One region of the Micromonospora sp. L5 genome, then DNA from elsewhere that is predicted to be linked to it. Evidence: predicted binding sites of a transcription regulator. Region 1 holds the regulator's gene; the other holds the start of a gene.
What was found. Region 1 encodes HspR, which represses chaperone genes until heat shock. Its sites were predicted from a motif close to TTGAGTNNNNNNNACTCAA; they were not measured.

Region 1 (3,405 bases):
CCTCCAGCGGGTGACCGCGGAGTACGCCAACTACCGCAAGCGGGTCGACCGGGACCGCAACCTGGTTCAGGAGCAGGCCACCGGGGCGGTGCTCACCGCGCTGCTGCCGATCCTCGACGACCTGGACCGGGCCCGTGAGCACGGCGACCTGGTGGGACCGTTCGGCAGCGTGGCCGAGCAGCTCACCGGCGCGCTCGCGAAGTTCGGCCTGACCGCGTTCGGTGAGACGGGTGACCCGTTCGACCCGACCCGGCACGAGGCGGTGGCGCACCAGACCTCCGCCGACGTGACGGAGCCGACCTGCGTCCAGGTCATGCGCCGTGGTTACCAGCTCGGCGAGCGGCTGCTGCGGCCCGCCATGGTCGCGGTCGCGGACCCGGAGTAGTGCCGACCCGTGACGTCCTGCCCGCCCGCACCGGGCGGGCGGGACGACCGGGGTTCGACCCGTGGAAGGGGGTGGACCGGTGAGTTCCAAGGACTGGATCGAGAAGGACTACTACGCCGCGTTGGGCGTGGACAAGTCCGCCTCCTCGGACGAGATCAAGAAGGCGTACCGCAAGTTGGCCCGGGAGTCGCACCCGGACCACAACCCCGGCGACACCGGCGCCGAGGAGCGGTTCAAGACCGTCTCCGAGGCGTACGCGGTGCTCGGTGACGAGAAGAAGCGCCGTGAGTACGACGAGATGCGCTCGCTGTTCGGCTCCGGCGCCTTCCGGCGCAACGCCCGCGGCGCGGGCCAGCCGGGCGGTATGCCGTTCGACGTCTCCGACCTGTTCGGCGGCGGTGCCGGGGGTGGGGACAGCCGGTTCAGCGGCGGCGGCTTCACCGACCTGTTCAGCTCGATCTTCTCCGGCGGTGCAGGTGGCGGCGGTCCGGCACGTCCGCGCGGCCCGGCCCGCGGCCGGGACGTCGAGACCGAGGTGGCGCTCGACTTCGAAGACGCGGTACGCGGCGTCACGCTGCCGCTGACGCTGCGCGCGCCCGGCGTCTGCGACACCTGCCACGGCAACGGCGCGAAGCCCGGCACCCAGCCGGTGGCCTGCCCGGTCTGCCACGGTGCCGGCGTGACCACCCGCAACCAGGGGTCGTTCAGTTTCTCCGAGCCGTGCCGCAACTGCCAGGGTGTCGGCACGATCGTCGAGGAGAAGTGCCCGGAGTGCCACGGCACCGGCGGGGTCACCAAGACCCGCACGCTGCACGTCCGCTTCCCCGCCGGGGTGTCGGACGGGCAGCGGATCCGCCTGGCCGGCCGAGGTGAGCCCGGCGAGCGGGGCGGTCCGGCGGGCGACCTGTTCGTGCAGGTCAAGGTCCGCCCGGACGAGCTGTTCGGGCGCACCGGGGACGACCTGACCCTGAACGTCCCGATCACGTACGCCGAGGCGGTTCTCGGCACGGACCTGCGCGTGCCGACCCTGGACGGGACGGTGACCCTGCGGGTGCCACCGGGTACGCCCAGCGGGCGGGTGCTGCGCGCCCGCGGCAAGGGCGTCGTACGCAAGGACGGCCGCGCCGGTGACCTGCTGGTCACGCTCGACGTGGTGGTTCCGGCGAAGGTCTCGGACGAGGCGCGGGCGGCGCTGGAGACCTTCGCGGCGCAGACTCCGCCCGCCGCGCGGGAACATCTCGACGCGCGGGTACGTCGATTCAGTTGACGGCGGCACCGGAGGTGAGCGGGCATGTCGGAGGAGTACGTCGGCTCGGGTGACCAGGCATACGAGGCCAAGGTCTTGATGATCTCGGTGGCCGCGCGGATGGCGGGGATGCACCCCCAGACGCTGCGCCAGTACGACCGGCTGGGCCTGGTGCAGGCCGGCCGGGCGTCCGGCGGCGGTCGCCGGTACAGCGTCCGGGACGTGGTGCTGCTCCGCGAGGTGCAGCGGCTCAGCCAGGACGACGGGATCAACCTGGCCGGGGTCAAGCGGATCATCGGGTTGGAGCGGCTGCTCGAAGAGGCGCAGCAGCGGGTGGCCCGGCTGGAGGCGGAACTGGACGCCGCGTACCGGCGGATCGCCGAGCTGGAGTCGCTCGGCGGCTTCCCCCGCGGCGACCTCGTGCCCACCAACCGCACATCCACCGCGCTCGTCGTCTGGCGTCCGCGCCGCGCTCCCGACCGCTGATTCCGTACCTGAAGGCCGGCGCGCCCCGCTCCCCCGGGGCCGCGCCGGCCTTCGTCGTTCCCCGGTCGGTTCGCGGGCCGGGTCAGGGGAAAGCGGGGTACGGCAGAGCGGGGTCAACTAGGCTTTTCCATAGGGGCAAAAGCCCCAAAGCGGATTCCGGGCTGGCGGGGGGAGTCATGACGGAACCGGCGAAGAAGGTGGCCGAGCGCGCGGAGGAACGGCTGGAGAAGGTGGCCGAGAACGTGCGCGAGCGGTTCGACCGGGTCACCGAGGGACGCTTCAGCGACAAGGTCAAGGAAGGGCGCTTCGCCGACCAGACGGACCACGGCGTGGACCGGGCGCGGGACGACGAGCGGCGCAAGAAGCAGGGCGGGTCGACCTAGACGATCCGCCGACGTGCGGGCCGGGATCCACGGGGGATCCCGGCCCGTTCGTGTTCTGCAGGGCCGGCCGGGACGTCGGGCTGCTCCGGGCGGGCACCACCCACCCGCCCTCGCGGTCGATCATGAAGTTGGCGGCGACAAACCGGACACCAAACACCGCCAAGTTCATGATCGACCAGGCCGGTCGGGTCGACGTGGCCAGTGATGTCGACGTGGGCGGGTCGAGTGGTCAGAGGCGGCGGTTCTCGCGGACCAGGCCGCCCTCGCACCAGTCCCGGTAGACGAAGAGATCCGGCCGGGCGAGCAGCACCCGGCTGTTGTGCGCCCAGTTGCGCATCAGGTCGTCGCCGGACTTCTCGGCCTGCTCGACCAGCTTGCGGAACCGGCGCTTGGGGTGGGCGCGGAAGTTCGTCCGGATGCCGTCGGCGGCGTAGATGTAGAGGCAGTGCAGCGTGAACCGCCGCGCCGGGCAGCCCTGATCCATGGCCAGATCGAACAGCGTCTGCACTAGGTGGTCACCGGCGACCAGCAGATCCCAGTCCGGCGGCATCGAGGTCAGCGGCACCGAATCCGGCTGATAGGCCCACGCCCGAAGCTCGGCGGGCGAGGGATCGACCGGGTTGGCGAAGCCGCGGAACGTCTCTTCCTGCACGCTCACCGGCCGACCTTCCGCTTGCGCTGGCGGGGGCGCAGGCCACCCGCGGACCCTGGCTGCTGGGCCGAAACGTTAACGCGGTTGGACGGAGCAGGGGTAGACCTTCCCGGGATCAATTTGACAACGCCGGGCCGGATCTGCCCTGCGGCTGATCCGGCCCGGCCCGGTCAGTCGCCGGTGCCCAGGGGCAGCGGCGCGGGCGGCCGTGCGGCGGCGGCGCGGGTGCGCAGCCACTGCTTGAACCACGGGC
Region 2 (3,405 bases), 1.7 Mb from region 1:
CCAGCTCCATCCGGTCCAGCAGCGGGCCGGGGATCGCCTCGACCACGTTGGCGGTGGCCAGGAACAGCACGTCGGACAGGTCGAGGTCGACCTCCAGGTAGTGGTCGCGGAACGTGTGGTTCTGCGCCGGGTCGAGCACCTCCAGCAGGGCCGCCGCCGGGTCGCCGGAGTAGCCGGCGACCAGCTTGTCGACCTCGTCGAGCAGCACGACCGGGTTCATCGAGCCGGCCTCGCGCAGCGCCCGCACGATCCGGCCGGGCAGCGCGCCCACGTAGGTGCGCCGGTGACCGCGGATCTCCGCCTCGTCCCGGACACCGCCGAGGGAGACGCGGACGAAGTTGCGGCCCAGCGCCCGGGCGACCGACTCGCCGAGGCTGGTCTTGCCGACACCGGGCGGACCGGCCAGGGCCAGCACCGCGCCGGAACCGCGTCCGCCGACCACGCCGAGGTTGCGCTCCGCGCGCCGGTTGCGCACCGCGAGGTACTCCAGGATGCGGTCCTTCACGTCGGCCAGGCCGGCGTGGTCGGCGTCGAGCACGGCCCGGGCCGCGGCCAGGTCCATGTTGTCCTGGGTACGCGTGTTCCACGGCATCTCCAGGACGGTGTCCAGCCAGGTACGGATCCAGCCCGCCTCGGGTGAGGCGTCGCTGGCCCGCTCCAGCTTGCCGACCTCGCGCAGCGCCGCCTCGCGGACCTTCTCCGGCAGGTCGGCGGACTCCACCCGGGAGCGGTAGTCGGCGGAGCCGTCCGGCTCGTCCTCGCCGAGTTCCTTGCGGATCGCGGCGAGCTGCTGGCGGAGCAGGAACTCGCGCTGGGACTTCTCCAGCCCCTCGCGGACGTCGCTGTTGATCTGCTCGGTGACCTCCTGCTCGGCGAGGTGTTCCTTCACCCAGCCGACGAGCAGTTCCAGCCGGGCGGTGACGTCCGGCGCGGCGAGCAGTTCGGTCTTCTGCGTCAGGCTGAGCCAGGGCGCGTAACCGGCCGAGTCGGCCAGCTCGGACAGGTCGGTCATCCGCTCCATCGCGTCGATCACCTGCCAGGCGCCGCGCTGCTGCAGCACCGAGGTCATGAGCGCGCGGTACTCGCGGGCGAGTTCGCGGGCGCGGCCCGCCGGTGCGGGTTCGTCGAGTTCGGCCGCCTCGACCCAGAGCGCGGCGCCGGGGCCGGGCACGCCGGAGCCGATGCGGGCGCGGGTGAGACCACGGACGACCGCCGCCGGTTCGCCGCTGGGCAGCCGGCCCACCTTCTCGATCGTGGCGACCACGCCGACGGAGCCGTACTCGCCGTCGAGGCGGGGTACGGCCAGAAGTTCCTTGTCGCCGGTGGCGCGGGCCGCGTCGACCGCGGCCTGGGTGGTCGGGTCGAGGGTCACCGGGATGACCATCCCGGGCAGCAGGACGGCGTCGGTCAGTGGGAGTACCGGAAGAGTTGCCATCGAACACCTGCCATCACGTTGGTTGAGCGTGTCTGGCTCAAGTAACAAAACGTGCCCCTTGTTCCGGGTTGTGACCCACGCCACTACGAAGCGCCGCGTTCCCGCGCTCCGCACCCAATGGCGGCGCCCTTTACCGCGACCCGCCGAATGGAAACAGTCGGCTATTGTTGCGGAATTACCGCGCGGTAGGTCAAACTCTTAGCCACACCCCGCCCGACACAGGGAGTAATGGCGATGGCAAGGAAAGTAATCACCGTTCTGACCGACGACCTCGACGGCGGAAAGGCCGATCGGACCGTCGAGTTCAGCCTGGACGGCGTGGCGTACACGATCGACGTCTCCGACGAGAACGCGGGCGTCCTGCGCAAGGCGCTGGATCCGTACATCAGCGCTGGCAGGCGAATCGGCCGGGGAGCGACCGAGGTCGCCCGCGGCGCCCGTCGCACCGCCCGGCCGAGCACCTCGGGAATGGACCGCGAGCAGAACCGCGCCATCCGGGAATGGGCCGCCAAGAACGGGTTCGAGATTTCCGAGCGCGGGCGCATCCCGGTGTCGGTGGTCGAGGCGTACAAGAACCGCTGACCGCCACCGGTTCACCGTCGGGCATCCCGGGGTCACGCTGAGAAATCGGCGCGGCCCCGATCGGCTTTCTACGGTCAGCGCTTTTCATCCGGCCGGATACCGCCGGCACGAAATTTCTTCCGGGATCACCTTCCACCGTGCCCGTGCGCGGGAACGGCAGCGGCCGCCCGGAGGAGTCCCCCGGACGGCCGCTGCCGTTCGCCCGCTCAGTTGACCCGGATGCGCACCACGTCGATGGCGGGAGTCTGGTTGGCCCGCTCCATCATCGGGATGCGGTGCGAGCCGTCACCGGCCCAGACCGCGCACTGCGCCACGCCCGACTGCGCCAGGCCCGGAATCTGGATCAGCACGTCGTCCGGCTGGTTGCCGCCCCGCCCGTCCTCGGTGGCCACGAAGAAGGCCGGCACGTCCTGCGGGTTCGGAGGCTGCCGGGTGCTGCCGAGCATGCGGCAGGCGGTGTGGAAGTGGCCGCGCACCAGGCCCTGGCCGTTGAGCAGCGAGCTCTCCAGGTAGTAGCCGCCCTGGCCGGCGGCGAGGAAGCGGTCCCGCACCAGGTTCTTGGTGGTGACCCGGAGGGTGAACGGCTGGTTGCGCCGCACCTGGTTCGGGAACTGCGTGATCAGCAGCGACGGGTTGTTCGCCGCGGCGCCCACCTCACCGAACGCGGTGCTCACGCACCGGTTGCCGTTCTGGAAGCCGTCGTGGGCCTGGAGCTGGCTGCCGGAGCAGTCCTTGGCGAGCACGTTCAGGCCGTTGCCGCCACCGTTGTTCTGGCCGCCGCCGTTGTTGTTCCCGCCGCCGTTGTTCCCGCCGTTCTGACCGCCGTTGTTGTTGCCGCCGTTCTGGCCCCCGTTGTTGTTGCCGCCGTTCTGACCGCCGTTGTTGTTCCCGCCGTTCTGGCCGCCGTTCTGCGGGGTGTCGGTCACCGCGCACTGGGCGAGCTGGTCCAGGCCCTGCGGGCGCTGGGCGACCCGGCCGATGGCGGTGGCGATCCGGTTGAGCGCCGCGGTCCGCTTGTCCGCGAGCGGACGCAGGATCGCGTTGTTGATGAACTCGCCGCCCTTGCGGCCCTCCGCCGCGAGCCGCCGGTTCGCGTCGGCGATCTGCGACTCCAGCAGCGCCAGGGTGCGGTCCACCTCGGCGCGGGCCCGGTCGGGCACCTGCGGTAGCCGGCCGCGGACGTCCGGGCAGGCCACGGTCGGGGTGCCGGCGCCCGCGCCTCCCGCGTTGGTCTGCTGGCACTCGGCCGGCGACATCTGCCCGTCGCCCCAGTGGTTGCGGACCCAGCGGCCGTTCTGCCAGGTACGGGTGGTGCTGCCCTGGCCGTCCGGGGCGGTCGCCCCGGGGCTCGCGGGCACGCAGGACGCCGAGGCGGCGCGGGTGGTCGT

Region 2: the regulator HspR is predicted to act here: its motif matches at 1,458-1,476, upstream of lon (endopeptidase La).

Annotation. Positions count from the first base shown of each region.
Region 1 is NC_014815.1:143,425-146,829, forward strand. Features, by position in the region: gene grpE (nucleotide exchange factor GrpE) at 1-385, shown strand, start outside; gene dnaJ (molecular chaperone DnaJ) at 465-1,652, shown strand; gene ML5_RS00725 (heat shock protein transcriptional repressor HspR) at 1,677-2,117, shown strand; gene ML5_RS00730 (hypothetical protein) at 2,294-2,500, shown strand; gene ML5_RS00735 (hypothetical protein) at 2,730-3,158, opposite strand; gene ML5_RS00740 (cation:proton antiporter) at 3,323-3,405, opposite strand, start outside.
Region 2 is NC_014815.1:5,368,103-5,371,507, reverse strand. Features, by position in the region: gene lon (endopeptidase La) at 1-1,435, opposite strand, end outside; gene ML5_RS24675 (Lsr2 family protein) at 1,670-2,017, shown strand; gene ML5_RS24670 (hypothetical protein) at 2,224-3,405, opposite strand, start outside.